Regions from separate parts of the Saccharothrix sabaoui genome, predicted to be linked through region 3. Evidence: riboswitches for the same ligand, from Rfam matches in the RefSeq annotation. Region 3 holds a riboswitch; each other region holds the start of a gene.

Evidence for each region. Region 3 has a riboswitch for glycine ahead of gcvT (glycine cleavage system aminomethyltransferase GcvT). Riboswitches for the same ligand answer to the same signal wherever they lie in the genome.
Region 1: linked by a shared signal. The riboswitch ahead of gcvH (glycine cleavage system protein GcvH) and the one ahead of gcvT (glycine cleavage system aminomethyltransferase GcvT) in region 3 are both predicted to bind glycine.
Region 2: linked by a shared signal. The riboswitch ahead of gcvP (aminomethyl-transferring glycine dehydrogenase) and the one ahead of gcvT (glycine cleavage system aminomethyltransferase GcvT) in region 3 are both predicted to bind glycine.

What each region holds. Positions count from the first base shown of each region.
Region 1 is NZ_JBPKJK010000226.1:252-10,320, forward strand. Features, by position in the region: partial or broken gene ACR807_RS38540 (NUDIX hydrolase) at 1-253, shown strand, start outside; gene ACR807_RS38545 (DUF4265 domain-containing protein) at 307-774, shown strand; gene ACR807_RS38550 (L-serine ammonia-lyase) at 1,163-2,527, opposite strand; gene gcvH (glycine cleavage system protein GcvH) at 2,531-2,911, opposite strand; glycine riboswitch at 3,036-3,126, opposite strand; gene ald (alanine dehydrogenase) at 3,323-4,429, shown strand; gene ACR807_RS38565 (hypothetical protein) at 4,782-4,964, shown strand; gene ACR807_RS38570 (hypothetical protein) at 4,969-5,343, shown strand; gene ACR807_RS38575 (ABC transporter ATP-binding protein) at 5,393-6,667, shown strand; gene ACR807_RS38580 (ABC-2 transporter permease) at 6,667-7,539, shown strand; partial or broken gene ACR807_RS38585 (ABC transporter ATP-binding protein) at 7,799-10,069, shown strand, end outside.
Region 2 is NZ_JBPKJK010000087.1:25,274-35,342, reverse strand. Features, by position in the region: gene clsA (cardiolipin synthase ClsA) at 1-72, shown strand, start outside; gene gcvH (glycine cleavage system protein GcvH) at 130-513, shown strand; gene garA (glycogen accumulation regulator GarA) at 627-1,088, shown strand; gene ftsR (transcriptional regulator FtsR) at 1,129-1,734, shown strand; gene ACR807_RS24895 (bifunctional nuclease family protein) at 1,878-2,351, shown strand; gene ACR807_RS24890 (hypothetical protein) at 2,625-2,792, opposite strand; gene ACR807_RS24885 (MerR family transcriptional regulator) at 3,270-3,836, shown strand; glycine riboswitch at 4,028-4,118, shown strand; gene gcvP (aminomethyl-transferring glycine dehydrogenase) at 4,272-7,160, shown strand; gene ACR807_RS24875 (hypothetical protein) at 7,508-7,783, shown strand; gene ACR807_RS24870 (substrate-binding domain-containing protein) at 7,850-9,637, opposite strand; gene ACR807_RS24865 (3-methyladenine DNA glycosylase) at 9,726-10,069, opposite strand, start outside.
Region 3 is NZ_JBPKJK010000001.1:140,055-150,123, reverse strand. Features, by position in the region: gene ACR807_RS00495 (malonic semialdehyde reductase) at 1-598, opposite strand, end outside; gene glyA (serine hydroxymethyltransferase) at 682-1,947, opposite strand; gene gcvT (glycine cleavage system aminomethyltransferase GcvT) at 1,977-3,077, opposite strand; glycine riboswitch at 3,188-3,282, opposite strand; glycine riboswitch at 3,284-3,374, opposite strand; gene ACR807_RS00480 (DUF3817 domain-containing protein) at 3,441-3,743, opposite strand; gene ACR807_RS00475 (hypothetical protein) at 3,759-4,160, opposite strand; gene ACR807_RS00470 (helix-turn-helix transcriptional regulator) at 4,287-4,772, opposite strand; gene ACR807_RS00465 (hypothetical protein) at 4,966-5,127, opposite strand; gene ACR807_RS00460 (CaiB/BaiF CoA transferase family protein) at 5,578-6,702, opposite strand; gene ACR807_RS00455 (acyl-CoA dehydrogenase family protein) at 6,704-7,852, opposite strand; gene ACR807_RS00450 (acetyl-CoA C-acetyltransferase) at 8,047-9,249, shown strand; gene ACR807_RS00445 (3-hydroxyacyl-CoA dehydrogenase NAD-binding domain-containing protein) at 9,249-10,069, shown strand, end outside.

The DNA of each region.
Region 1 (10,069 bases), on a different contig from region 3:
GACCGGCATCTCGATTCAAGTCGAGCACTTGTCCGGCGTCTACAAGAACATGAAGCGCGGCATCGTCGCCTTGGTCTACCGCTGCACCCCACTCGGCACACCCAGTAGCACGACGGACGAAGCCACCGCGGTCCGCTGGGTGACACTGGACGAAGTACGCGAAGCGATGGCACCGGCCTACGCGGTACGGGTCACCGACGCGTTCGAACCCACATCGCACACTCGCGCTCATGACGGCGTGAACCTGCTGTGACCCAACCACGGCCTGTCGACCACGAGGCCGCGTCACCGCCGAGCAAGCGCCGGGTGTTCAAGGTCGCCTTCGACCTGCGGGACGAGAGCGCATCGGAGTTCACGACCGCGCTGTCCACGGAGAGGATGTGGACGGAGAAGACAACCACGCAGGTGGTCGTACAGGTGCGCAGCATCCCGTTCTTCGTTCGGGGTGTGGCCTTCGGCGATACCGTGCGGGTCCGAGCCGATCACGACCGACGAGAACTGGTCTTCGAAGAACTGCTCACGAGGTCTGGACACTCCACCATTCGGATCAGCATTCCCAGCCAAAACGCAGCAGTCCCGGTAGAAGACGCCTTGCAGCGGCTCGGCTGCTCATGGGAGACCATTTCCGCAGGTATGTCGTGGGCCGTTGACGTCCCACCCGAGGTGGACTACTCGTCAGCAAGGACCGCGCTTCTCCTGGTGGTCGCGAAGGCGGGAGCAGTGCTTGAAGAAGCTTCGGTAGCAGCAGGACATCACAGCAACAACGATCGGTAAACCGATCCCACAGCCTGCACATCCCGCCGGGTGGCAAGCGTTGGCACTGCCGAATCCAGCTGTACGGGATCAAGGCGCGCCGGCTGCGGAAGCATGTCCCCAGGCAGTCCTCAGCGGCAGCAGTCGGGACGATCGCGGTCGCGCGGCTGGACCGGGCTGGGCTCGGCGGTCGACTGCCGCGGCGGCTCCGCCGCCTTGCCACCGGGAGTGGTTGTGCCGCAACGAGGACCAGGCCCACGACGCGCGACGGTCCCCACCCCGCGCTACCGAGGTGGGGACCGTCGCGTTCGGACCAAGATCAGGCCGTCTCCAGGCCGTGGGACGTCGGGTACCAGCGAGAACCACCGAGCAACGATGGAAGTCATTCGCGCTGGTCAGACGCCGGTCATCAGCACTCGATGACGTTCACCGCCAGGCCGCCCCGAGCGGTCTCCTTGTACTTGTGGTGCATGTCCTTCCCCGTCTCCCGCATGGTCTTGATGACCTTGTCCAGGGACACGAAGTGCGACCCGTCGCCCCGCAGTGCCATGCGCGCCGCCGTGATGGCCTTGATCGACGCCAGCGCGTTGCGCTCGATGCACGGGATCTGCACGAGCCCGCCGATCGGGTCGCAGGTCAGCCCGAGGTTGTGCTCCATCGCGATCTCGGCCGCGTTCTCGACCTGCTCCGGCGTGCCGCCGAGCACCTCCGCCAGACCGCCGGCGGCCATGGAGCAGGCCGAGCCGACCTCGCCCTGGCAGCCGACCTCGGCGCCGGAGATCGACGCGTTCTCCTTGAACAGCACGCCGATCGCGCCCGCCGTGAGCAGGAACCGCACCACGCCGTCGTCGGACGCGCCCGGCACGAACCTCGCGTAGTAGTGCAGCACCGCGGGCACGATGCCGGCCGCGCCGTTGGTGGGGGCGGTGACGACGCGACCGCCCGCGGCGTTCTCCTCGTTCACCGCCAGCGCGAACAGGGTCACCCAGTCCATCACCCGCAGCGGGTCGGTGGCGTAGTGCTCGGCGGCCAGCCGGGACCTCATCTCGGCCGCCCGCCGCCGCACCTTGAGGCCGCCGGGCAGTTCGCCGGTCTCCGTGCAGCCGTGCTCCACGCACTCCTGCATGACCTGCCAGATGTGGAGCAGGCCGGACCGGATCTCCTCCTCCGACCGCCACGACCGCTCGTTGTCCAGCATCAGGCCGCTGATCGGCAGCCCGGTCTCCCGGGTCCGCGCGAGCAGCTCGTCCCCGCTGCGGAACGGGTGCGCGACCGGCGTGCTGTCCGGCTTGATCCGGTCGGTGCCGGACGCGGTCTCGTCGACCACGAACCCGCCGCCCACCGAGTAGTAGACGGCCGAGTCGACCGGCGACGACCCGGAGAACGCCTCGAAGCGCATCCCGTTGGGGTGCAGCGGCAACGACTTGCGCCGGTGCATGACGAGGTCGGTGTCCTCGGTGAACGCGATCTCGTGGACGCCGCCGAGCCGCAACCGCCCGGTCGCCCGGACCTCCTCGACCCGCGCGGACGCCGCCACCGGGTCGACCTCCTCGGGCTTGTGGCCCTCCAGGCCGAGCAGGACGGCCTTCGGGCTGCCGTGCCCGTGGCCGGTTGCTCCGAGTGACCCGAACAGCTCCACGTGCACTCGGTCGACTGAACTCGTTCGTGCACCCAGGCGGTCCACGAACATCGTCGCCGCGCGCATCGGCCCGACCGTGTGCGAACTCGACGGACCGATGCCCACGGAGAACAGGTCGAACACGCTGATCGCCACGGATCAGCCCTCGGTCAGTTCCGCGTACTTCGCGGCGGTCAGCAGCCCGGTGGCGTCCTCGACGGCCACCTTGAACAGCCAGCCGCCGCCGTACGGGTCGTTGTTGATCAACGACGGGTCGTCGACCGCCGCCGTGTTGACCTCCACGACCTCGCCGCTGACCGGCGCGTACAGGTCGCTCACCGACTTGGTGGACTCCAGCTCGCCGCACACCTCGCCGGACGCGACCCGCGTGCCGACGGCGGGCAGCTCGACGAACACGACGTCGCCCAGCGACTCGGTCGCGTACGAGGTGATCCCGACCGACACGGGCTCCCGGGTGCCCGGCGCCCAGTCGACCCACTCGTGCTCGGGCGTGTACAGCAGGTTCTCCGGAAAGGTCACGTCAGCGCTCCCTGGTGGTGAAGGTCCACCCCCACTCTGTCCTGGGACCTGAGAGCTTCGCCGCGCGCGCGGCTTGCACCGTGGGTGCGCCCCCTCGGACGAGGGTGCGCTTTCCAGAGTCGCCTCACCGCGCGCGGTTCTCGCTGCCTGAGAGTGTGCGGGGGACTTGCTCCTTCGGCGCCTCGAACGAACGAGGTCTCTCCCGCGCGGGTTCCGGCGCCGTCGAGGCGCCGCGGCCGATGTTCAGTTGGGTGACCCGCACGCTAGGTGCCGGCCCGGACGGGTGTCAACGCGCCGCACGACTTGTTCCGCCGGCACAACCGGACCCGTCCTCCTTGGTTCCGCGCGCACGATGACACCGCGCCCCGGGTACCCGACCTTTGGCGAACACGACAGCCGAAGGAGCCCACCGTGCGGATCGCAGTCCCCCGGGAGATCAAGAACCACGAGTACCGCGTCGCGCTGACCCCGGCGGGCGCCCACGAGCTGGCGTCACGCGGTCACGAGGTGTTCGTCGAGGCCGGCGCGGGCCTCGGCTCGGCGATCACGGACGAGGAGTACGCGGCCGCGGGCGCCAAGGTGCTCGCCGGGGCCGACGACGTGTGGTCCGAGGGCGAGCTGGTGCTCAAGGTCAAGGAGCCGGTCGCCGAGGAGTACCCGCGGCTGCGCGAGGGCCAGGTCCTGTTCACCTACCTGCACCTGGCCGCCGACCGGCCGCTGACCGAGGCGCTGCTGGCCTCCGGCACCACGGCCATCGCCTACGAGACCGTGCAGACCCCGAACGGCGCCCTGCCGCTGCTCGCGCCGATGTCCGAGGTCGCGGGTCGCCTCGCGCCGCAGGTGGGCGCGTTCTCGCTGATGAAGCCGTCCGGCGGCCGGGGCGTGCTGCCCGGCGGCGTGCCCGGCGTGCACCCGGCGCGCGTGGTCGTGATCGGCGGCGGCGTGGCGGGCCTGAACGCGGCCGTGATCGCCGCGGGCATGGGCGCGGACGTGGAGATCCTGGACACCAACGTCGACCGGCTGCGACACATCGATGCCCTCTACCAGGGCCGCCTGCGCACCGTCACGTCGAACCGGTACGCGGTCGAGCAGGCCGTGCGCGAGGCCGACCTGGTCATCGGCGCGGTGCTGGTGCCCGGCGCGAAGGCGCCGAAGCTCGTGACCAACGAGCTGGTCGCCGACATGAAGCCCGGTTCGGTGCTGGTGGACATCGCGATCGACCAGGGCGGCTGCTTCGCCGACTCCCGGCCGACCACGCACGCCGACCCGACCTACCAGGTGCACGACTCGGTGTTCTACTGCGTCGCGAACATGCCCGGCGCGGTGCCGCGCACCTCGACCTACGCGCTGACCAACGTGACCCTGCCGCACGCGGTCGCGCTGGCCGACCGGGGCTGGCGGGAGGCGCTGCGCGCGGACGCGTCGCTGGCGCTCGGCCTCAACACCCACGCGGGCCTGCTGACCAACGCGCCGGTGGCCGAGGCGCACGACCTGGCGTTCACCGCGCCCGAGATCTGATCCGGAAAACAGAGGGGGCCCCGCTCACGTGCTGTGAGCGGGGCCCTCGTCGTACGAGGCGGCCCGCTCAACCAGCCTGGGGGTCACTGGGAGCGGGCCGCGTCCCAATGTTAGCGGGGAACCGGGCTCCCTGCCCAGCGGGCCCACCGGTCCGGCCCACATCACACGCCCCGCCGGCCACGCGGAGTTGCCGACGTTCAAGCTAATGAGTGAATTACCCGGGTAACGGGTAAGTCACGACGCCGTGCCGGCCGATGCACAGGACGGGACCCCCGCCGCTACGCAACGGGGTCGTCCGCTCGTGCGGCTCCCCCGCCGCGCCCCACCCCGTCCCCTCGCGATCGGAGTGCCGATGGCCGAACCACAGGGCTGGATCGACTGCCACGACCCCTTCGGGAGGGACCGGTCCATGACCGTCCTCGTCGAGGACGACCGCGTCCTCCTGGTCGCCCCGCCCGGCGAGTCGGCGGTGATGTCGGTCACGCAGACCCGCAGGCTGCACCACCTGCTCGCCCAAGCCGCCGACAGGATGTGAGCGCGTGGACGAGGCGCTCCGGGCCGCCGTGCTGCGCCGGCTGGCCCTGCTCGACGAGGCCGTCGAGCGGGACGAGGCCGACGCGCTGGTGCCGCTCGCCCGGGCCGAGATCCACCGCCTGGCCGACGGTTGGCGGCTGCTGCTGACCCTGCACCAGCCCGATCCGGACGGCCGCTGCGGCGCGTGCCCCGGCGTGCTGCGGCACAAGAAGTGGCCGTGCCAGGTGTGGACGATGGCCCACCAACACCTCATCGGCGAGGGCCTGCCGCACCGGGAACGCCGCCGGCCGCTGCGCCCGCTGCTCCGTTCGCACGACGCGGAGACGACCACCGAGATGCCGGCGGTGGTGTCGAAACCGCGACACGCCCTCCCCGAGTGACCCTCCTAGGGCAGGATGACGCCCGGTAGGAGTATTCCGGGAGGGACGCGTGCACGACGGCAGTGGCCGCATCGTGGTGCAGAACTTGACCAAGCAGTTCGGTCCGGTCGCAGCGGTGCAGAACTTGAGCTTCACGGTGGAACCCGGTTCGGTTACCGGCTTCCTCGGTCCCAACGGCGCGGGCAAGACGACGACGCTGCGCATGCTCCTCGGGCTGGTGACGCCCACGGCGGGCACCGGTCTGATCAACGGCAGGCCGTTCCACCAGCTCGGCAACCCCGGGCGGGTCGTGGGCGCGGTGCTGGAGGCGCAGGGCTTCCACCCCAAGCGCACCGCGCGCAACCACCTGCGCGTGTACGCGGCGGCGATCGGCGTGCCCGACTCGCGCGCCGACCAGGTGCTCCAGCTGGTGGGCCTGGGCGCGGCGGGCGACCGCCGGGCGGGCGGGTTCTCGCTGGGCATGAAGCAGCGGCTGGCACTGGCCACCGCGCTGCTCGGCGACCCGCAGATCCTCGTGCTCGACGAGCCGGCCAACGGCCTCGACCCGGAGGGCATCGCCTGGCTGCGGACGTTCCTCCAGTCGTTCGCCCGCAGCGGTCGGACCGTGCTGATCTCCAGCCACCTGCTGGCCGAGGTCGAGCAGACCGTCGACCAGGTGGTCATCGTCAGCCGGGGCCAGACCATGTACTACGGGCCGCTGGACAACCTGCGCGACCAGCAGCAGGCCCGCGTGCTCGTGCAGCCGTCGGACGCCGCCGGCCTGGTCGCCGCGCTCCGCGAGGACGGCGTGTCGAACATCGAGCAGCTGCCGGACGGCCGGATCGCGGTCAGCGGGGTCGAGGCCAAGCAGGTCGCCGACACCGCGCTGAAGGCGGGCGTGTCGATCTACGGCATCCAGGAGGAGAAGGCGGACCTGGAACGCCTGTTCTTCCAGCTCACCAACGGTCAGTACGCCGCGCCGGGCCAGGACCAGTACGGCCAGAACCCCTACGGGCAGCCACAGCAGGGTTACGGGCAGCCCCAGCAGCCGTACGGCCAGCCGCAGCAGGGCTACGGCCAACCCGGGTACGGCCAGCCGGGGTACGGGCAGCCGGGCTACGGCCAACCCGGGTACGGCCAGCCGGGCTACGGCCAGCCGACGCCGCCCGGCGGCAGCGGCTACTACGCCCCGCCGCCCGGCTACCAGCAGCAACCCGGGCAGCAGACGCCGCCGCAGGGGTACCAGCAGCCCGGGCAGCAGCAACCACCTCAGGGGTACCAGCAGCCACCGCAGGACAACCCGTACGGACAGCAGCAGGGTGGCGGCCTGGGGGGCGGTGCGTGATGGGTGACCTGATCAAGGCGGAGTTCCGCAAGACGACCACCACGGGCCTGTGGTGGGGCCTGCTGATCCCGACCGTGCTGCTGGCGCTGGGCTGGGCGCTCGGCACGGGCGCCATCGGCAAGGGCATCATGGACGTCGTCAGCAGCGACGAGGCCGAGGACCTGACCAGGCTGCTCGGGGTGGACCCGGCGCAGTGGCAGGTCTCGCTGTTCGGCATGGCCCGCAGCATCAACGTGGCCACCATCTTCCCGATGATCTTCGGCGGCCTGGCGATCTCCGGCGAGATCAACCGCAGGACGATCACCACGACGTTCCTCACCGCGCCCACCCGGGTCGCGGCGCTGAGCGCGAAGCTGATCGTCTACGTCGCGTGGGGCGCGATCTACGGCGTCGCGATCGTGGCCGCCGTGAGCATCGGCATCGTGATCACCTCGGACTCCGGCGCGCTGCCGGACCCGGCGGGCTGGCTGGCGCTGGCCGGCGTGGGCATCCTGGCCTCGATCCTGATGACGATGTTCGGCGTGGGCGTCGGCGCGCTGATGACGAGCGTCGTGGGCACCACCGTGGTGCTGATCCTCTACATGCTGATCATCGAGAACGGCATCCAGCTCGTGCTGGCCTCGCAGAACCTGCCGGAGCTGATCGGCTTCCTGCCCAACGGCGCGGTGAACGGCATGACCGGCTCGGTCGCGTCCTCGCTGTTCCTGGCGAACGCGGGCGTGGTGCCGGACGAGCTGGTCGACGTGCTGCGGACCATCGCGGGCGGGCTCGGCGCGTTCGACTGGTGGCTGAGCGGGTTGATCTTCCTGGTCTGGACCGGCCTGTTCTTCCTGGGCGGGTGGGCCTCGACCCAGCGCAAGGACATCACGTGATGTGACGCACTCCTGGAGGCCGTCCCGGTTCGTCGGGGCGGCCTCCGTTCTTTTCGGGGGTCGACGAGGGCGTTTCCCTTGTTGCACCGCTCCGCAGGCGTCGAAGCGGACCGCTCGCCACTGCGCACACCAATCCAAGAGCACCGGCGGGTGAAGATCAGCGCAACCGCGGGCGCGCTGCCTCGGCGCCTGCGGAGCAGTGCACCGCCCGCGGGCCGGCCGGCGGGACCGAAGGTGGGCGGTCCGCGTCATCGCACTCATGTCGGTGGTCCGACCTAATCTGGTGGGCGTGACCAACACCGACGGCTGGATCAGGCGACTCGCCCGCGCGTGCTGGCAGCACCGCTCCCTCGTGGTGTGGTCGGTGCTGGCCGCCGTCGTGGGCGTGGGGCTCCAGGCCGCCGGGCCGCTGCTGATCAAGGCCGCCGTGGACGACGCGGTGGCCGGGCGCACCGACCGCCTCACCTGGCTCGCGGTGGTGCTGGTCGGGTTGGAGTTGCTCACCTTCGGCACCGCGTTCGTGCGCCGCTACCTGGGCGGCAAGCTGGCCGTGGACGTGCAGCACGACCTGCGGCAGGCCGTGTTCGGCGCGGTGCAGCGGTTGGACGGGCCGAAGCAGGACGCGTTGCGCACCGGGCAGGTGGTGTCGCGCTCGATCACCGACCTCCAGCTGGTCAACAGCCTGCTGTCGATGACACCGCTGGCGTTCGGCACGGTCGTGTTCGCGGTTGCCGCGCTGGTGGCGATGTTCTGGCTGTCGCCGTTGCTCACGGTGATCGCCCTGGTGGTCGTGCCCGCCGTAGGGGTGGTCGCGGCGCGCAGCAGGCTGACGTTGTTCCCGGCCACGTGGTCGGCCCAGCAGCGGGCCGCCGACGTGGCGCAGCACGTCGAGGAGACGGTCACCGGCGTGCGCGTGGTGAAGGGCTTCGGGCAGGAGGCGCGCGAGGTCTCCCGGCTGGAGTCGCGGGCGAAGGTGCTGTTCGCGGAGCGGATGCGGGCGGCCCGGTTGACCTCGAAGCCGTCCGCGACGCTGACCGCCCTCCCCTACCTGGGGCAGGTGGCGGTGCTCGCGCTGGGCGGCTGGCTGGCGCTGCGCGGCGAGGTGTCGCTCGGCACGTTCCTGGCGTTCGCGACGTACGTGGCGAACCTGGTCGGCCCGACCCGGCTGCTGTCGAGCCTGATGGTGACGGCGCAGCTGGCGCGCGCGGGCGTGGAGCGGGTGTACGAGCTGATCGACTCGCAGCCGGACGTGGTCGACGGCGGGCGCGACGTGCCGGCCGGGCCGGTGGGCGTGGAGCTGCGGGACGTGTCGTTCGGGTACACGCGCAGCGAGCCGGTGCTGTCCGGGGTGTCGCTGCGGGTCGAGCCGGGCGAGACGCTGGCCGTGGTCGGCACGGCGGGGTCCGGCAAGTCGACGATCTCGCTGCTGCTGCCCCGGTTCTACGACGTGCACGGGGGCTCGGTGACCGTGGGCGGCGTGGACGTGCGGGAGCTGCGGCTGGAGTCGCTGCGGCGGACCGTGGGCACGGTGTTCGAGGAGGCGTTCCTGTTCTCCGACTCGGTGCGCGCGAACATCGCCTACGGCGTGCCCGACGCGTCGGACGAGCAGGTGGAGGCGGCGGCGCGGGCGGCCGAGGCGCACGGGTTCATCGCGGCCCTGCCGAACGGCTACGACACCGCGGTCGGCGAGCGCGGCCTGACCCTGTCCGGTGGTCAGCGGCAGCGGGTGGCGCTGGCCAGGGCGCTGCTGTCGGACCCCCGCGTGCTGGTGATGGACGACGCGACGTCGGCCGTGGACACCGCGACCGAGGCCGCGATCCACCGCACGCTGGCCGCGGTGACGGCCGGGCGCACCACGGTGCTGGTGGCGCACCGCCGGTCGTCGCTGGCGCTGGCCGACCGGATCGCCGTGCTCGACGCGGGCCGCGTGGTCGACGTGGGCACGCACGAGGAGCTGACCGCCCGCTGCCGGCTGTACCGCGACCTGCTGGCGGGTCCCGGCGAGGCGATCGAGCAGGTCGACCCGAGGGCCGACGCGCGGCTGGAGCCCGGACCGGACGGCGTGACGCCGGAGCTGTGGCCGGGTTCCGACGAGGACGAGCTGACCGTGCGGGCGGCGAACCGGTCGGTGAGCGCGGAGCCGGGGGTGGCCCGCGGCGGTGGCGGCACGTCGGCGCTGCTGGGCGGCACCCCGCCGACGCCGGAGCTGGTCGAGCGCGTCCGGTCGCTGCCGCCCGCGCTGGACGAGCCGGACCTGCGCGGCGAGGACCCGAGCGCCCCCGACCCCGGTTTCCGGCTGCGCACGCTGCTGCGCCCGGTCCGGTGGGCGATGGTGGGCGTCGCCGGCCTGCTGCTGGTGGACACGGCCCTGTCGGTGGCGCTGCCCGGCCTGGTGCGGCTGGGCGTGGACCGGGGCGTGGTGGGCGGCGCGGTCGGCTGGCTGTGGCTGGCGGCGGCGATCGGGTTCGTCCTGGTCGCCCTGGGCTGGGTGTCGTCGGCGATCGGCACGGTCGTCACGTCGCGGGTCGGC
Region 2 (10,069 bases), on a different contig from region 3:
TGGTCGGGGGCCCTGTACGTCTACCAGTTCACCCTCGCGCTGCGCCGACGGCCGGGGGTCGCGCCGGTCTGAACGCGACGTGGGAAGATCCGGCACCGAAGATCCACCGTCTTGAAGGAGCGCGCCGCGGTGATTCCCGAGGAGCTCAAGTACACCGAGGAACATGAGTGGGTGCTGCGCACCGGTGACGACACCGTGCGCGTCGGCATCACCGACTACGCCCAGGAGCAGCTCGGCGACGTCGTGTTCGTGCAGCTCCCCGAGCTCGGCGAACAGGTCGGCGCGGGCCAGACCCTCGGCGAGGTCGAGTCGACCAAGAGCGTGTCGGACATCTACGCGCCGCTGGCCGGCGAGGTCATCACGCGCAACGACTCCCTGGACCAGCAGCCCGACCTGGTGAACTCCGACCCGTACGGCGAGGGGTGGATGGTGGAGCTCCGCCTGGAGGACCCGGCGGCGGTCGACGACCTGCTCGACGCGTCCGCCTACCAGGAGCTGGCGGCATCGGAGTGACGTCGATCTTCCGGCGGCTCTTCGGTCGGTGGGGGAGCCGCTCCTCAGACACGGGTTCGGGCACGGTAGGTTCTAACGAACTCGACGCTTCCAGCAGCAGGAGGAGAGCTCAGGTGAGCACGAACGACGGGCCAGGCGTTCCGCCGGAGCAGTCCCCGGAGCGGACCTCCGTTTTCCGGGCCGACTTCCTCGCCGAGGTCGAGGGCGCCGAAGCGCCCGCCCAGGAGCCGGCCGTCGCCGGCGTCGACGCGCTGCCCGCCGGGTCCGCCCTGCTGGTGGTCAAGCGCGGCCCGAACGCGGGTTCCAGGTTCCTGCTGGACCGCGACACGACGAGCGCCGGTCGGCACCCCGACAGCGACATCTTCCTCGACGACGTGACGGTGTCCCGCCGGCACGCCGAGTTCCGCCGCGAGGGCGGCGAGTTCGTGGTGATCGACGTGGGCAGCCTCAACGGCACCTACGTCAACCGCGAGCCCGTCGACCAGGCCGTCCTGGCCAACGGCGACGAGGTGCAGATCGGCAAGTTCCGCCTGGTGTTCCTGACCGGTCCGGGCGCCGGGGGCCAGGGGGCCTGACGATGGGGGTCCGGTGACGGCCGGGCGGCCACGCGGGGGGTTGGGCATCGGAGCCGTGCTGGCGCTGCTCCGAGCCGACTTCCCCGACGTCACCATCTCCAAGATCCGCTTCCTGGAGGCGGAGGGGTTGGTCCGCCCGGCGCGCACCGCCTCGGGGTACCGGCAGTTCGGTTCGGCCGACGTCGAGCGGCTGCGGTACGTCCTGACCGCCCAGCGCGACCGCTACCTGCCGCTGAAGGTGATCAGGGAGCAGTTGGACGCCGCCGACGCCGCCGCCGCGAACGGGGGCCCGCACCGCGGTGCCGCGGCCCCCGACCACCGGTTCACCCGCGACGAGCTGCTCGCGCGCACCGGCGTCGCCCCCGACGTGCTGGCCGACCTGGAGCAGCACGGCCTGGTCACGCCGACCGCCGGCGGCCACTACGACGCCGACGCGGCGCAGATCGCCTCGACCGTGCGCGCCCTGGCCGACCACGGCCTGGACGCGCGCCGGCTGCGCCCGTTCCGGAGCGCGGCGGACGTCGTCGTGACCGCCGCGCAGCAGGGCCGTGCCGACGAAGTCACCGCGCTTTCGGTAACGCTGCACACACTCCTCGTGAAGACCGGATTGCGGGACGTCGCAGGTGGCCGTGTTTCGTCGAGGTGAACGCGTGTCCGCATCGTGATGCGAAGCGGTCGGGCCGTTGCGCACGGAGCCCGCTTGGCGGGTAGCGTCGAATCCGTACGTGGGGCATTCTCGTTGGTAGCGGGGACGCCAGAATTTCAGCGCGCTGAGGGAGGCGAGACCCGATGAGCGAGATGCGCGTCGTCGGTGTGCGGGTGGAACTGCCCGCCAACCAGCCGATCCTGTTGCTGCGCGAAACCGAGGGTGAGCGGTACCTGCCGATCTGGATCGGATCGGTCGAGGCCACGGCGATCGCGCTGGAGCAGCAGGGTGTCCGGCCTGCCCGGCCGTTGACGCACGACCTGCTCAAGGACGTCATCGGCGCCCTCGGTCGGCAGCTCGAACAGGTTCGGATCACCGACCTCCAGGAAGGCACCTACTTCGCCGAGCTGGTGTTCGACGGTGACGTGCGCGTCTCCGCCCGGCCCAGCGACTCGGTGGCGCTCGCGCTGCGGATCGGCGTGCCGATCCACGCGGAGGAGTCCGTGCTCGCGGAGGCCGGGTTGATCATCCCGGACGAGCAGGAGGACGAGGTCGAGAAGTTCCGGGAGTTCCTGGACTCGATCTCGCCCGAGGACTTCCGGGGCGCGGACACCTAGGTCGACCCGTCGCGCGGGCCGCTCCGGCGGTTCTGGCGCGCGGAGCGGTGGAGCTGCCGGACGGCCGCGGTGACGTCCGGTTTCGCGTTTCCGGGGCGTTCTCCCGGTGCCGCGGGCGGCGCGGTCGCCGTGCCGGTGGCGTGACCGGTCGAATGCCCGTCGCCGGTGGGCGGGGGAACGCGGTCGCGGTGCCGTGGGAATCGTCGAACAACCGCTCGGAACGCTTCGCAGGGGTCCCCGCCGAGGGGACCCCTGCTTTGATTTTGCCGGCTGTCACCGACGCCGCGCGATGACCGATCCGCTGCCTGTGGACAACTGCTTCGCCGGTGTCGGGCACGGCTTGGTGGTGCCCGGTTCGGCGGTGGTGGCCGGTTCGGCGGTGGCGCCTGGTTCGGCGGTGGTGGCCGTGACCGCGTTGGCCGCAGCCGTGGTGGTGCTCATCCGGTCTTGGTGCTGTCCGGGGCGCCCGCACCGAGCCGCACCGCGCCGCGCCGCCGGCACGGCACCGGGTTCCGCGCTCACCGCCGCCCCCGCGACCGGCTGTCCGCGTTTACCCCACCGGTGACACCTGCGAGGGGCCGCGCCGCCGGCCCCGCGCCGGGACGGGCCCCTCGCAGGCGTGTGCGGTGAGTTGTGGATCAACCCTCCGTGCCACCCCCTGGTGTCACACCTTCGGATTACACAACGTCAGCGTTCTTCAGCTAAACGATCACTAAACGTCACCCAAATGGCTTACGACGAGGGTATCTCTCAACCTCAACCTCAGCTTGAGACAAGACACGCTCAGCGCGTCGCGTTGACCTGCCCCCTAGGCGGTCTTACCGTCGAGCTCAGGTGAATTGCCACGGTGTGATTCGGGCACCGGGGCGGCTTCACGTTGGTCGCCGGTCGTCGTGACCGGACCGAGGGGAGGCAGGCGTGGTCGAGGAAGCGCCCATCCGGGCGGGAACCGGAGAACAGGGTGAACTGTTCCCGGACTCCTCGCTGCCGGACGAACTCGTCGGGTACCGCGGCCCCGCCGCGTGCCAGATCGCGGGAATCACCTACCGCCAGCTCGACTACTGGGCACGCACGGAGCTGGTCAACCCGACCATAAGGAGTGCGCACGGCTCCGGCAGCCAGCGGCTCTACTCGTTCAAGGACATCCTCGTCCTGAAGGTCGTCAAAAGGCTCCTGGACACCGGCGTCTCGCTCCAGAACATCCGGGTCGCGGTCGACCACCTGCGCCGCCGCGGCGTGCAGGACCTGGCCCGGATCACGTTGTTCAGCGACGGCACCACGGTCTACGAGTGCACCTCGCCCGAGGAGGTCGTCGACCTGCTCCAGGGCGGTCAGGGCGTGTTCGGCATCGCGGTCAGCGGCGCCATGCGGGAGATCAGCGGCACGATCCACGAGTTCCCCGCCGAACGGGCCGACGGCGCCGAGGTCGTGGGGCCGTCCGACGACGAGCTGTCCCGCCGCCGCCGCACCCGCGCCATCGGCTGAGCCCCCCCGCGCACCCGGACCGCCGACCGCGGGCGACCGGCGGTCGACAACCGACGACGACTCGGCCCGCGGCGGGCCCACGGGTAGCGGTGCGCGGGTACCCACCTCCGCGGCGGGCAAACCGGTGAGATCCACGTCGCGCCGGCGGTACCGGCGGCACCCCCGCCGGGTACGATTCGCGAGCAGTCGCTTTATCCCGTGCGGGAGAGTCCGAGCCAGTCTCGGCGCCGAAGGAGCAAATCCTCCCCGGAACCTCTCAGGCGCAAGGACCGCGCGGGTGAGACGCCTCTGGAAAGCGGGTCGGGCAACCGACCCCGCCGACGGTGCAAGCCCGGTCGAGCAGTCCGGGTGAAGCTCTCAGGCGCCCGGCGCCGGGCAGAAGACAGAGGGGGAGGGCAACGGCCGGAGTGTGCCCGTAGCCCTGGAGGCGCCTTTATGACGCAGGACCGCATCCCCCTCGCCGCTCTCGAGCACGGCACCCCGTTCGCCGACCGGCACGTGGGCCCGCGGCCCGCCGAGCTGGCCCGCATCCTCGACGTCATCGGCGTCGGCTCCCTGGAGGAACTGGCGCAGCGCGCCGTGCCCGACTCGATCCGCGAGCGCGACCTGGTGCTGGACCTGCCCGCGCCCGCCACCGAGACCGAGGCGCTGGCCGAGCTGCGCGCGCTGGCCTCCCGCAACCGGCCGATGACGCAGATGATCGGCCTCGGCTACTACGGCACGACCACCCCGCCGGTGATCCGCCGCAACGTGCTGGAGAGCCCCGCCTGGTACACCGCGTACACGCCGTACCAGCCCGAGATCTCCCAGGGCCGCCTCGAAGCCCTCCTCAACTTCCAGACGGTGGTCGGCGACCTCACCGGCCTGCCGCTGGCCAACGCGTCCATGCTGGACGAGTCCACCGCCGCCGCCGAGGGCATGACGCTCGTGCGCCGGGCGGGCAGGTCCAAGTCCGCCAGGTTCGTCGTGGACGCCGACACGCTGCCGCAGACCCTCGCCGTCATCGAGACCCGCGCCGAGCCGCTGGGCATCGAGGTCGTCGTCGCCGACCTGTCGCAGGGCCTGGAGGGCCTCGGCCTGGGCGGCGACTTCTTCGGCGTGCTGCTGTCCTACCCCGGCGCGTCCGGCGTGGTCCGCGACCACGAGGCCCTGATCGCCGAGGTGCACAAGGCGGGCGCGCAGGCCGTCGTCGCCGCCGACCTGCTGGCGCTGACGCTGCTGCGCCCGCCCGGCGAGATCGGCGCGGACGTCGTCGTCGGCACCACCCAGCGCTTCGGCGTGCCCGTCGGGTTCGGCGGGCCGCACGCCGGCTACATGGCCGTCCGGCAGGGCCTGGAGCGGCAGCTGCCCGGCCGGCTCGTCGGCGTGTCCGTCGACGCGGACGGCTCGCTCGCCTACCGCCTCGCGCTCCAGACCCGCGAGCAGCACATCCGCCGCGAGAAGGCCACCAGCAACATCTGCACCGCGCAGGTCCTGCTGGCCGTCATGGCCTCCATGTACGCCGTCTACCACGGCCCCGAGGGCCTGAAGGCCATCGCGACCCGCGCGCACCGGATGGCCACGGTGCTCGCCGCCGGGCTGTGCGAGGCGGGCGTCGAGGTCGTGCACGGCGAGTTCTTCGACACCGTCCGGGCGCGCGTGGAGGGCCGGGCGGCCGAGGTCGTCGCCGCCGCCCGCGAGCTGGGCGTCAACCTGTGGCGGGTCGACGAGGACGTCGTGTCGATCGCGTGCGACGAGACCACCACCCGCGAGCACCTGCACCTGGTGTGGCGGGCGTTCGGCGTGACCGTCCCCGACGTGGACGCCCTGGACGCCGACACCGCCGACGGCATCCCCGCCGACCTGCGCCGCACCACCGACTACCTGACCCACCCGGTGTTCCACTCGCACCGCTCGGAGACCGCGCTGCTGCGCTACCTGCGGTCGCTGTCGGACAAGGACGTCGCGCTCGACCGCAGCATGATCCCGCTCGGGTCGTGCACGATGAAGCTCAACGCCACGGCCGAGATGGAACCCGTCACCTGGCCCGAGTTCGCCGAGCTGCACCCGTTCGCGCCCGTCGAGGACGCCGCCGGCCTGCTCTCCATCGTCTCCGACCTGGAGCGGTGGCTGGCCGAGGTCACCGGGTACGACGCGGTGTCGCTCCAGCCGAACGCGGGCAGCCAGGGCGAGTTCGCGGGCCTGCTCGCGATCCGCGCCTACCACCGCGCGAACGGGAACGCGCACCGCGACGTGTGCCTCATCCCGTCCAGCGCGCACGGCACCAACGCCGCGTCCGCCGTCATGGCCGGGATGCGCGTCGTGGTCGTGAAGTGCGACGAGCGCGGCAACGTGGACCTCGACCACCTGAGGTCGACGGTCGAGGCGCACCGCGACGACCTCGCCGCCATCATGATCACCTACCCGTCGACGCACGGCGTGTACGAGGACACCGTGCGCGAGGTGTGCGGGCTGGTGCACGACGCGGGCGGCCAGGTGTACGTCGACGGCGCGAACCTCAACGCGCTCATCGGCCTCGCCCAGTACGGCAAGTTCGGGTCGGACGTGTCGCACCTGAACCTGCACAAGACGTTCTGCATCCCGCACGGCGGCGGCGGTCCCGGCGTCGGCCCGATCGGCGTGCGCTCGCACCTCGCGCCGTTCCTGCCGAACCACCCGCTCCAGCCCACCGCGGGCCCGGCGACCGGCGTGGGGCCGATCAGCGGCGCCCCGTGGGGCTCGGCGTCGATCCTGCCCATCTCGTGGGCCTACGTGCGGATGATGGGCGGCGACGGCCTGCGCCGCGCGACCCTGACCGCCGTGGCCGCCGCGAACTACGTGGCGCGTCGCCTGGACGAGCACTTCCCGGTGCTCTACACCGGCGAGGGCGGCTTCGTGGCCCACGAGTGCATCCTCGACCTGCGGCCCATCACGAAGGCGACCGGCGTGACCGTGGACGACGTGGCCAAGCGCCTCGCCGACTACGGCCTGCACGCGCCGACCATGTCGTTCCCGGTCGCCGGCACCCTCATGGTCGAGCCGACCGAGAGCGAGGACCTGGCCGAGATCGACCGGTTCATCGACGCCATGATCGCGATCAGGCACGAGATCGACCGCGTCGGCTCGGGCGAGTGGCCGGTCGACGACAACCCGCTGCGCAACGCGCCCCACACCGCCGCCTCCATCGCCGCGGAGTGGGACCACCCGTACAGCCGGGAGACCGCCGTGTTCCCCGCGGGCAGCGCCGCGCCGAAGACCTGGCCCCCGGTGCGCCGCATCGACGGCGCCAAGGGCGACCGCAACCTGGTCTGCTCCTGCCCGCCGGTCTCCGCCTACGGCGGCTGACCCGGGTCCCTTCTCCGGGTGGGGGGATCGGACCGAACCCCCGATCCCCCCACCCGCCCCCTGCCGGCGCCTTTCCCCCCTGCCGGCACTTACCGTTCTACCGCCTCGCGCGTTGTCCGGCTTCGGGCGGCGCCGACGCACGACAAACGCCGGACAACGGCCGTCGGGTCGGGTCGCGCGGGCCGCGCGGCCGGAAGACGATGACGGACCCATGGCGTCTTGCTACGGTTTCACGTGCGAGGAAGTCCTCGCACGTGAAGGAGCACGATGACGGGTCCGACCGGTGACGAGCCGGTCGAGGCGCTGGCAGCGCCCGCCACCCCGACCACCGACCCGGAGCGCCCGCGATGACCCCCGACACCCTGACCTGGCCGGCCGCCGTGCTCGCCCTCGGCGTGCTGTCCCTCGCCCTGGTCCTCGTGCTGTTCCTGCTCAACAGCCTCATCGAGGTGCGCAAGGCGAAGATCGGCGCGGACCGGGCCGACGACCTGCGCCGGCTCGTGCACCGCTACGAGCAACTGGCCGAGGGCACCCTCGACGCGCAGCAGCGCGCCGCGGCGGACCTCGCCGACCTGCGCGCCCGCACCGCGTCCGTCGAGAACACCGCCGGAACCGCGGAGTGACCGCGGAGGCCGTCGTGCGGGACAGGTCCGGTGCGCGCGGTCGGGTGGCGGGCGGGTGCTCGACGGTCAGGTGGTGGACAGGAGCTGGCCCAGGGCGGCGTCGACGGTGCGGCCGTCCTCCACCACCGACAGGGTGCCGCCGGTCGAACGGGCCAGTTCGCCCAGCGGGCCGCGCTCGGGGTCCGGGCCGATCGCGATGACGCTCACCGACACGTCCTTGCCCGGCTGCTTCGCGGCGGCCAGCCGGCCGGTCAGCTCGTCGAACGACAGCCCGCCGTCGTTCGCGCCGTCCGTGATGACCACGATCCGGTTGAGCTTGCCCGCCTCGTGGTCGCGCACCCGCTGCTCGTAGAGCGCCAGCAGGCTCGTGTACAGCTGCGTCGCGCTCTGCGGCCGCAAGCGGGCCACGCCGTCCAGCAGCGCCTGCCGCTGACCGGCGACCGCGCCGGTGGGCACCAGCTCCCGGTACGGCTTGTCGCCGTCGAGCCCGGCGGAGAACTCCCACAGCCCGAGCGACCCCGACACCGACCGGGTGACCTGCCCGGACAGCGCCTGCCTGACCCAGTCCACCCGGCTGCGGCCGTCGCCGCCGGGTTCCTCCATCGACTTGGACGTGTCCACCAGCACGGTGACGACCTGGCCGTCGTCGGCGGTCGCCCACGCGGCCGAGATCTGCTGGGTGGTGCCGGCGTCGGCGGGGGTGAGCGCCTCGGTGACCGCCGCCCACCGCACGCCCGGCGACGGCTTGGGCCGCTCGGTCGTGGACCCCACCCGCAGGCCGGCCCGCGCCAGGGTGGCCTGCTGCGCGTCCTCGTGCAGGAACTCGCGGAACGCCTGCGCCGCGCGCACCTGCGCCTCGCCGACCCAGTCGCCCGCCAGCGGCACGAACGGGAAGTCCGCCACCGGCGTCGGACCGCCCGCGGCCACCCCGTACAGCGGCTTCAACGGCGCCGCGCCGTTGTCCTTGCCCGTGTTGTGCCGGTACAGGTCCACCTCGAACACCGGCACCGCGCTGTACCCGACCGCGTTCACGGCCTGCTCGTCGGCCAGCAGGTTCAGCGCCTCCCACGTGCCCGCGGGCGTCTCGGCGGGCGTGGACGAGGCCAACCGGCTCATCGTCGACCTCACCGGGTCCAGCGCCAGCATCTCCGTGGTGACCGGGCCCTTGCCGTCCGGGCTCGCGCCCGCCAGCGCCGACTGCACCGCCATCGCGGTGGCCGCGTTGGTCGCCGGGTCGGGCATGGCCACCGAGAACCGGCCCCACTCGGGCTTGCCGAACCGGCCCCAGCCGTCGGCGGCGCCGGCCAGGTCGGGCAGGTCGGTCCACCGGAACGCGGGACCGGACTGGAGCGCCTGCGCGGCGTCCTCGTGCAGCGCCAGCAGCACCGGGCTCGTCGCGATCGACTCGGGCGCGGCGCCGAGCAGCGCGGCGTCCTGCGCGCCCAGGCGGTCGGCCCACAGCGTCGAGTCGGTGACCCACGCGTGCGGGCGCTCGCCCAGCTCCGCCGCGTCCCAGCCCTGGGTGAGGCCCTCCAGCACGACCTCGGAGTCGATCGACTGCACCTCGGTGCGGATGCAGTGGTCGTAGACGACGGGCCGCTGGGCGCTCCACGCCTCGGCGACCTGCTTGACCGCCTCGGCGACGTTCGGCGTGGCGGCGACCCGCAGCAGCGCCTCGCCCTCGTTGCAGTCGCCCGCCTGGGCCGCGGCGCGGCGCTCCACGACACCGCCGACCCAGGTGTAGCCGAGCCACCCGAGCACCACCAGGGCCACCAGGCCGACGATCGCGACCGGCCACGTGGCTATGCCGCGCCGAACCTTGGTCCGCAGCGCGCGGTGTCGAGACATCGTCATCCCTCTCAGCATCCGACCACAGCTGGCGAATCCCGACCGGCGTCACGCTAACAGGTGATATCCCCGGCGCGGGTGAAGTGACGGCCCGTCATCTGCCGGTGACGGGCTCGGGCAGCGGGGCACCGGTCGGCGCGGCGACCAGCACGTCCGTCAGCCCGATCAGCGCCGCCCTGAGCGGCGCCGCCTCCTCCGCGAACGCCGCCTGCCGCCGCGCGTACTCGGCGCGGCCCTCGGCCGTCTCGATCGCCACCGGCTCGTAGCCCAGCCCCGACAGGTCGTACGGGCTGGCCCGCATGTCCAGCTCGCGCACCCGCGCGGCCAGCGCGAAGCAGTCCGCGACCAGCTCCGACGGGGTCGCCGGGTCGAGCTTGTAGGCCCACTTGAACAGGTCCATGTTCGCGTGCAGGCAGCCCGGCTGCTCCAGCTCCGGCT
Region 3 (10,069 bases):
CGCGCGCGGCCTCGTCGAAGTCCAGGCGCGGGTTGCGGGGCCGGTAGCCGGACTCGTCGGCGTGGCCGATGTTGACGACCACCAGCGGCTGCTGCGCCGTGCCGGCCAGGAACTCCGCGCGCACGCCCTCGGCGTCGAACCCGCTCATCGGGCCCGCGGCGAGGCCGGCGGCGCGCACGCCCACGATGAAGTAGCCGACCTGGAGCAGGGCGTTGGTGCGGGCCATCCCGGCGCGGGCGGTGTCGTCGGCGAACGCCTGCCGGGCGTTGGGGAAGTGCGGGAACGTCTTCGCCATGTGCTCGGGGAAGTCGGCGTCGGCGCTCAGCACGGCCACCACGGGCGCGGTGCGCGTCTTCTCGCGGTTGCCCTCGGCCATGTGCGGGGCCAGGCGTTCCTTGGCCTCCTCCGAGCGCAGGAACAGCACCCGCAGCGGCTGGCTGTTCATCGCCGTCGGACCCCACTTGACCAGCTCGTGGACCTGGCGCAGCTGCTCGTCGGTCACCGGCTCGGCGGTGAACGCGTTGGCCGTGCGGGCCTCGCGGAACAGCAGGTCCTGGGCGTCGGCGGACAGCGCGAGGGAGTCGAGGGTCGCGGTCATGGGTCCTTCTTCCGGTTGTCCCGTGCGTCGTGCACACGGGACAACCGGTTGAAGGCTCAACTTATTTCAGGCGGTGGCCGCGCTCACAGGCTCGGGTAGAGCGGGTGCTTGGCCGCCAGCACCTCGACGCGCGACCGCAGGTCCGCCAGGTCGGGCGACGGCTGGAGCGCGGCGGCGATGATCTCGGCCACCTCGGCGAAGTCCGCCGCGCCGAAGCCGCGGGTGGCCAGCGCGGGCGTGCCGACGCGCAGGCCGGAGGTCACCATCGGCGGGCGCGGGTCGTTCGGCACCGCGTTGCGGTTGACCGTGATGCCCACCTCGTGCAGCCGGTCCTCGGCCTGCTTGCCGTCCAGCTCGGACGCCACCAGGTCGACCAGCACCAGGTGCACGTCGGTGCCGCCGGTGAGCACCTTCACGCCCGCCGCCGCCGCGTCGGGCCGCGACAGGCGCTCGGCGAGGATCTTCGCGCCCTCGACGGTGCGCCGCTGCCGGTCGGCGAACTCGGGCGACGCGGCGTGCTTGAACGCCACCGCCTTGCCCGCGATCACGTGCTCCAGCGGACCGCCCTGCTGACCGGGGAACACCGCCGAGTTGATCTTCTTGGCGAGGTCGGCCTCGTTGGTCAGGATCACGCCGCCGCGCGGGCCGCCGAGCGTCTTGTGCGTGGTCGTCGTCACGACGTGCGCGTGCGGCACCGGGCTCGGGTGCAGGCCCGCCGCCACCAGGCCGGCGAAGTGCGCCATGTCGACCATCAGGTACGCGCCCACCGAGTCGGCGATGCGGCGGAACTCGGCGAAGTCCAGCTGCCGCGGGTAGGCCGACCAGCCCGCCACGATCAGCTTCGGCTTCGCCTCCTGCGCCAGCCGCTCGACCTCGGCCATGTCGACCCGGCCGTCGGCCTCCGACACGTGGTAGGGCACGACGTTGTAGAGCTTGCCGGAGAAGTTGATCCGCATGCCGTGCGTCAGGTGCCCGCCGTGCGCCAGGTCCAGGCCCAGGATCGTGTCGCCCGGCTGGAGCAGGGCGAACATCGCGCACGCGTTGGCCTGCGCGCCCGAGTGCGGCTGCACGTTGGCGAAGCCCGCCCCGAACAGCCCCTTGACCCGCTCGATCGCCAGCCGCTCGATGACGTCGACGTTCTCGCAGCCGCCGTAGTAGCGCCGGCCGGGGTAGCCCTCGGCGTACTTGTTCGTCAGCACCGAGCCCTGCGCCTGGAGCACCGACACCGGCGTGAAGTTCTCCGAGGCGATCATCTCCAGCGTGCTCTGCTGCCGGTGCAGCTCGGCGGCGACGGCGTCCGCGACCTCCGGGTCGAACTCCGCGAGGGAGGTGTTGAAGTGCTCGGACATGGGATCTCTCTCCTAGTCAGCTCGGGCGGTCAGCTCGGGCGCTTGTAGAACGGCAGCGCGACGACCTCGACGGGCTCGCGCTTGCCGCGGACGTCGACGGACAGCTCGGTGCCGGGCTCGGCGTGCCCCTCGGCCACGTAGGCCATGGCCACCGAGTAGCCCAGGGTCGGCGACAGCGCGCCGCTGGTCACCTCGCCGATCGGGGTGCCCCCCGCGTCCAGCACGGGGTAGCCGTGCCGGGGGGCGCGGCGGGAGGTGGTCTTCAGGCCGACGAGGACCTGGCGCACGCCCTCGGCCGCGGTGGCGGCCAGGGCGTCGCGGCCGACGAAGTCGCCCGGCTTGTCGAGCTTCACCACGCGGCCCAGGTTGGCGTGGAACGGGGTGCGGTCCCGGCCCAGCTCGTTGCCGTACAGCGGCATCCCGGCCTCCAGGCGCAGGGTGTCGCGGCAGCCGAGCCCGGCGGGCCTGAGGTCGTGCTCCCGGCCGGCCTCCAGCAGCGCCCGCCACACGTGCGCGGCGTCGTCCGGGGCGGTGAACAGCTCGAAGCCGTCCTCGCCGGTGTAGCCGGTGCGGGCGAGCAGCACGGGCCTGCCCGCCACCTCGGTCGGGTAGGAGGCGTAGTACTTCACCCCGGCCAGGTCGGTCGGGGTGAGGCCGGCCAGGATCTCGGTGGACCGCGGCCCCTGCACGGCGAGCAGCGCGTAGTCGGTGGAGCGGTCCTCGACGGTGGTGTCGAAGCCCTTCGCCCGCTCGACCAGCGCCTCGAACACGACGGCCGCGTTGGACGCGTTGGCCACGACCAGGTACTCCTGGTCACCCGTGCGGTAGACGATCAGGTCGTCGACGACGCCGCCGTCGGCCTCGCAGATCATCGTGTACCGGGCGCGTCCCACGCCGATCGCCGACGCGTGGCCGACCAGGGCGTGGTCCAGCGCGGCGCCCGCACCCGGCCCGGTCAGCACGATCTCGCCCATGTGCGTCAGGTCGAACAGGCCCGCCGAGGTGCGCACCGCGCGGTGCTCGGCCAGCTCGCTGTCGTAGCGCAGCGGCATCCGCCAGCCCGCGAAGTCGGTGAACAGTGCGCCCAGGGCCTCGTGCTCGGCGTGCAGGGGCGTGCGTCGGCTTTCCATCAGGCGGGGTCCTCCCAGGGTGCGGGCATGCCGGTAGCGCCGACCGGTCGGGTCGGCGGGCACGGGTGAAGGGTGACACGGTCCATCGGAGACTCCTCGTCGAAGAAGCCTCCCCCTCTGTCATGAGCCTGAGAGCTTCGCCGCTGCCGGTGAGCGGCTTGCACCGTGGGCGAGGCGCACCGGGTGCGCCTGCTTTCCAGAGTTGCCTTCGTCGGGCGGTAGCTGTGCCTGAGAGATTCCGGGGAGGAGTTGCTCCTTCGGCGCCCCGACTGGTGGGGACTCTCCCGCGCGACATCGACGGCCGTGTTCAGTTGGTACCGCCAGACGCTAGATGTGCCTGGTGGCCGGGGTCAACCCGCCGCGTCACAGGGCTTTCTCGGCCCGGACGCTCTCCACGACCTTGCGCTCGGCGTAGAACGACACGAACGGGACGGTGCCGGCCAGCAGGACGAGCACCGTGGCCTTGATCGACCAGCGCGCCTTGAGGGCGAGGTCGACGGTGAGCACCAGGTAGATGGCGTAGAGGAAGCCGTGGACGGGGCCGACGACCCTCATCATGGTCTCGGTGCCGCCCGCGTACTTGGCGATCATGGCGACCACGAGCAGCAGCAGGCCGACGCCGACCACGTAAGCCATGAACCGGAACCTGGTCAACGCGCCGCTCATCGCCCTACCCTCACCTCACCGCTGGTCCCGCGCGTGGAGCTGGGCGAGCATGCGGTTGTAGGCCGCCAACTCGTCGTCCTCGTCGTCGCGCGCGGGTGTTCCGACGGGGTCAACGGTAACGACCGGCGCCGGCGGCTCGGCCACCGGCTCCCGGGTACCCCCGTCGGGGGTGACCTCGGTCTCCCCGGCGGTCCCCTCGGCCCGGCGCTGGGCGTCCAGCCTGCGGATGCGCCACACCATGAACGCCGGGAACAGGCCGAACAGGGGCCACTGGAACACGTAGCCGAGGTTCTGGAACGTGCCGCCCGCCTGGGAGAAGCGCTCCCACTGCCAGTAGGCGAGACCGCAGCACACGACCAGCGCGGCCACGCAGACAGCGGCGATGGCGACGCGCTTGGGGGTGATGAGGCCGTGCACACCTCAAGGGTACTTCGCGGGAGCTGAGAGCCCCCTCGGGCCGGGGCTCCCCACGCGGGAGCCCGCCCCTCACGGGCGTTGGGCCCCTCGACCTCAGGAGCCCGCCCGACTCTTCGTCGATCCGGACTAGGCGACGCCGTCCCGGCGTTGCCTCTGCAACCTGGCCACGCACCAGGCTGCCGCACTGCCCCGACGCAGGTGCTGGAGCACCGTCATCGGGCCGAGACGACGACCGAGGTCGGCGGGCGTGAGCCCGGCCGCCCGGTAGTCCAGAGCGCGCTGGTCCAACGGGCTGATGCCCGCGTCCCACCACAGCTCCGCCTCCGACAGGTCACCCACCAGCTGCCAGTAGCTGGCGGCGGCGGCGAGCAGGGGTTCGGGCACCTCGGGCGCCCTCTTCCGCATCGCCGCCACGTAGGCGGGGTCCGCGGACTCGACCCTCATCAGGCCGCGGTTCCCGCCGTTCGCCCGCTGCACCGGGATCCCCGGGGACGGCGGGGCTTCCGCGAGCCACGCGTCCTTGATCCGGTTCACCTCCTGCAGCTCGGCGTCGTCCGAGCGCTCAGCCGCCCACTGCCGCAGCAGCTCGTCGACTCCCGAGTCCTCGACCATTCTGCCTCCTCGTCGGTCGAAGATCAGCCAATGCAGCGCACCGTATTAGCGGGTACCGACAACCGCTAGACCCTGGTTTGCCAAAAACCCTGTTACCAGCGCGTTATAGCCCTCATTCCACCCGTACGGTGCAACGTCGAGGAGTCAAAGTCACCGTGGGTGACCGCATTGAGCGGAGCCGCGGCGGGGTGCGCTAGGCGAAGAGGCTGCGGACGAAGGTGATGATCGACTCGGCGCCCGACTGGAGCCAGCCGAGGGCGGTCTTCACCGCGTCGGCCGATTCGTTGGGCTGGGTGACGAGCAGGAACAGCACCAGCGCGACCGCCGCCAGCGTCACCACCTTCTTGACGTTCACTGATCGGTCTCCGTCCGTTCACGAGGCAGGGGCCGACGGACGCCGTGCCCGTCGCGTCACCCGACATGCTCCACCATTCACCCGGACGATGAACGCGCAACCCTCCGACGTCCCCCGACTGGGGGTAGCGGCGCCCACGCAACCACGCCTGGGCAGTGGCCACTGTCACCTGATCGGACTATCAAGGGGACCAGTGGTCCCGCCGATCACCTAGTTACGGGCACTCGCCCACCCCCCTGGCACGGACACCGAGGTCGAGCGACACCGTCACACCCGCACAGCACATCACCTGATTGCGCCGAAGCACGCACCGAGCGTGACAAAGGCCGATGTCGGCCGCCGGCAATTCCCAGCACCTCTTCCGGTGATTTCTCGCGTTCATTTTCCGGCCACCCGCGTGCGCGGGCCGAACGGCGCGTCGAACGCCCCGGAGAAGCGGGGTCATCCCCCTCAGGCGACCACGCCCGCCGCGCGCAGCGCCGCCACCTCGTCCTCGGCCAGGCCCAGCTCGGCCAGCACCTCGTCGGTGTGCTCGCCGCCCGCCGGCGGCGCGGTCGGCACGCCCGCCGGGGTCCGGTCGAACCGCGGCGCGGGCGCGGGCTGGGCCACCCCCGCGACCTCGACGAACGTGCCGCGCTCCGCGTTGTGCCCGTACCCCGGGGCCTCGCCGGGCGCGAGCACGGGGGCCAGGCACGCGTCCGTCCCCTCCGCCAGCGCCGCCCACTCGTCGCGCGGGCGGGTGGCGACGGCGGCGGCGATGCGGGAGCGCAGCTCCGGCCAGTTGGCCGGGTCGTGGCGGCTGGGCGCGTCCTCCAGCCCCAGCAGGGCGAGCAGCTCGGCGTAGAACTTCTCCTCCAGCGCGCCGACGCTCACGTACCGCCCGTCCGCGGCCTCGTACACGTCGTAGAACGGCGCCCCGCCGTCCAGCAGGTTCTCCCCCCGCCCGCCGGACCACGCGCCCGCCGACGACATGCCGTGCAGGAACGTCGTCAGCAGCGCCGCGCCGTCGACCATCGCCGCGTCCACGACCTGCCCGCGCCCCGACCGCTCCCGCTCGTAGAGCGCCGCCAGCAGGCCCAGCGCCAGCAGCAGCCCGCCGCCGCCGAAGTCGCCGACGAGGTTCAGCGGCACGGTCGGCGGCTGCCCGGGCCGGCCGATCGGCTCCAGCGCGCCGGCCACGGCGATGTAGTTGATGTCGTGCCCGGCGCGGTCGGCCAGCGGGCCGGACCGGCCCCAGCCGGTCATCCGCCCGTAGACGAGCCGGGGGTTGCGGGCCAGGCACTGCGCCGGCCCGATGCCCAGCCGCTCGGTGACGCCGGGCCGGAAGCCCTCGACCAGCACGTCGGACCCCGCGACGAGCCGCAGCACCAGCTCCGCGCCCTCGGGCCGCCGGACGTCCACGCCGATCGAGCGGCGACCGCGGCCGAGCGGGTCGCCGGGCACGGCGGGCGCGCCGGACACCCGGTCGACGCGCACCACGGACGCGCCCAGGTCGGCCAGCACCATGCAGCCGAACGGCGCGGGCGCGAGGCCGGCCAGCTCGACGACCTTCAGCCCTTCCAGGGGTCCCGGCATGTCAGAGCGACCTCGCGATGATTTCCTTCATGATCTCGTTCGTCCCGCCGTAGATCTTCTGCACGCGCGCGTCCGCCCACGCGCGCGCGATCGGGTACTCGGTCATGTAGCCGTAGCCGCCGAACAGCTGCACGCACTCGTCCACGACCCGGCACAGCCGCTCGGTCGACCACCACTTGGCCATGGCCGCGGTGGGCACGTCCAGCTCGCCCGCGAGGTGCGCCTGCACGCACTCGTCGACGAACGCCCTGGTCACGCGGGCCTCGGTGGCGCACTCGGCGAGCGTGAACCGGGTGTTCTGGAACTTGATCAGCTCCCGCCCGAACGCGGTGCGGTCCTTGACGTAGTCGAGGGTGAGGGCGACGGCGGCCTCGATGCCCGCGACGGAGGCGACCGCGATGATCAGCCGCTCCTGCGGGAGCTGCTGCATGAGCTGGATGAAGCCCTGCCCCTCGCCGGTGCCCAGCAGGTTGTCGGCGGGCACGCGGACGTCGTCGAAGAACAGCTCGGCGGTGTCCTGGCCCTTCATGCCGACTTTGTCGAGCACCCGGCCGCGGCGGAAGCCCGGCGCGTCGGCGGTCTCCACGACCAGCAGCGAGATGCCGGTGGCGCCCTGGGACGGGTCGGTCTTGGCGACCACGACGACCAGGTCGGCCTGCGCGCCGTTGGTGATGAACGTCTTGGAGCCGTTGATCACGTACTCGTCGCCGTGCCGCAGCGCCCGCGTCCTGATGTTCTGGAGGTCGGAGCCGCCGCCGGGCTCGGACATGGCGATGGCGCCCACGTACTCGCCGGAGGCCATCTTCGGCAGCCAGCGGCGCTTCTGCTCCTCGGTGCCGTAGGAGTTGAGGTAGTGCGCGACGATGCCGCTGTGCACGCTGTTGCCCCAGGCGCTGTCGCCGCACCGGGCCTGCTCCTCCAGCAGCACGGCCTCGTGCGCGAACGTGCCGCCGCCACCGCCGTGCTCCTCGGGGATGGACAGGCACAGCAGGCCGAGCTCCCCGGCCTTGCGCCAGAAGCCCCGGTCCACCTGCTTCTGCGCCGCCCAGCGCTCCTGGTGGGGGACGGCCTCCTTCTCGAAGAACGTCCGGGCCAGGTCGCGCAGCTGGTCCAGGTCCTCGTTCATCCATGCGGAACGGCGAGTCGGCATGTCGTCGACGGTCCCACCGACGGCGCGCCGGCACCATGACCGCCGGGTGCCGGCGTGGACGTCGATCGTGAGCGCAATTGTCAGGCGGGTGTGCGTGATCGACGTCGCGACCGCACCTCGCGGCCACCGGATGAGCTAATAAGTCACCTCGTGCGGTCATGGGCGCGGGGCGTGCCGCGCCTTACCGTGGGTGCATGAGCGAAGCCTTGATCTTCGACGCGGTGCGCACACCGCGTGGCAGGGGGAAGCGCGGGTCGCTGCACAGCGTGAAGCCGATCACCCTCGCCTCCGGGGTGCTCGACGCGCTGGCGCGGCGCAACGACCTGGACACCTCGGCCGTGGACGACGTGGTGTTCGGCGTCGTGTCGCCGGTCGGCGAGCAGGGCTCGGACATCGCCCGCACGGCCGTGCTGGCGGCGGGCTGGGACCTGCGGCCCGCGGGCGTGCAGCTCAACCGGTTCTGCGCGTCCGGCCTGGAGTCGGTCAACCTCGCCGCGGCCAAGGTGGCGTCCGGGTTCGAGGACCTGGTGGTGGCGGGCGGCGTCGAGTCGATGTCGCGGGTGCCGATGGGGTCCGACGGCGGCGCGTGGATGGCCGACCCGGAGACCAACACGGCGGTCAACTTCGTGCCGCAGGGCGTGAGCGCCGACCTGATCGCCACCCTGGAGGGCTTCAGCCGCGAGGACGTGGACGCCTACGCGCTGCGCTCGCAGCAGCGGGCGACGCTCGCGCGGGACAAGGGGTACTTCGACCGCTCGATCGTGGCGGTGGTCGACCAGAACGGGTCCGTGCTGCTGGACCACGACGAGGCGATCCGGCCGGAGACGACGCTGGAGGGGCTGGGCAGGCTCAAGCCGTCCTTCGCGTTCCACGGCGACCTGGGCTTCGACGCGGTGGCCATCGACCGCTACCCCACCGTCGAGCGCGTCCACCACGTGCACACGCCGGGCAACTCGTCGCAGATCGTGGACGGCGCGGCGGCCATGCTGATCGGCAACGCCCGGATCGGCGAGGAGCTGGGCCTCACGCCCCGCGCGCGGGTCGTCGCCACCGCCGTCGTCGGCTCGGAGCCCACGATCATGCTCACCGGCCCGGCCCCGGCGGCGCGCAAGGCGCTGGACAAGGCGCGGCTGGCCGTCGAGGACATCGACCTGTTCGAGATCAACGAGGCGTTCTCGTCGGTGGTGCTGAAGTTCCAGCGCGAACTCGACCTGCCCGACGACAAGGTCAACGTCAACGGCGGCGCCATCGCCCTGGGGCACCCGCTGGGCGCGACCGGCTGCATGATCCTGGGCACCCTGCTCGACGAGCTGGAGCGCCGGGACCTGCGCCGGGGCCTCGCCACGCTGTGCGTGGGCGGCGGCATGGGCATCGCGACGATCATCGAGAGGGTCTGATGGCCATCCACTTCGAGCGGGACGACGAGGGCGTCGTCACCCTCACCATGGACATGTCGGGCTCGGCGAACGTGATGAACGCCGAGTACCACGAGGCCATGGGCGAGGTGGTCGACCGGCTGGAGGCCGAGCGCGACGACATCACCGGCGTCGTGCTGACCTCGGCGAAGAAGACGTTCTTCGCGGGCGGCGACCTCAACCTGCTGATCAGGATCACCCCGGAGAACGCGGCCGGGGCGCTCGGGTTCCTGGAGGAGGTCAAGTCCCAGCTGCGGCGGCTGGAGCAGCTCGGCAAGCCGGTCGTCGCGGCGATCAACGGCTCCGCGCTCGGCGGCGGGTTCGAGATCGCGCTGGCGTGCCACCACCGGGTGCTGCTCGACGACGACCGGATCAGGGTCGGCCTGCCCGAGGTGACGCTGGGCCTGCTGCCCGGCGGCGGCGGCGTGACGCGGGTGGTGCGCCTGCTCGGCGTGCAGCCCGCGCTGCCGCTGCTGATGGAGGGCAAGCAGCTGCGGCCCGCGCGGGCGTTGCAGGCCGGTCTGGTGCACGAGCTGGCGTCGTCGCGCGAGGAGCTGGTCGCGAAGGCGCGGGCGTGGGTCAAGGCGAACCCCGCGCCCGTGCAGCCGTGGGACGAGCCCGGGTACACCGTGCCGGGCGTGCGGTTCGGCGACCCCGACCTGTACGGGCTGCTGGCCGCCGCGCCCGCCGTGCTGCGCAAGAAGACGCACGGCGCGTACCCGGCGCCGGAGAAGGTCCTCGCCGCGGCCGTCGAGGGCGCGCAGGTCGACTTCGACACGGCGCTGCGGGTGGAGGCGCGGTA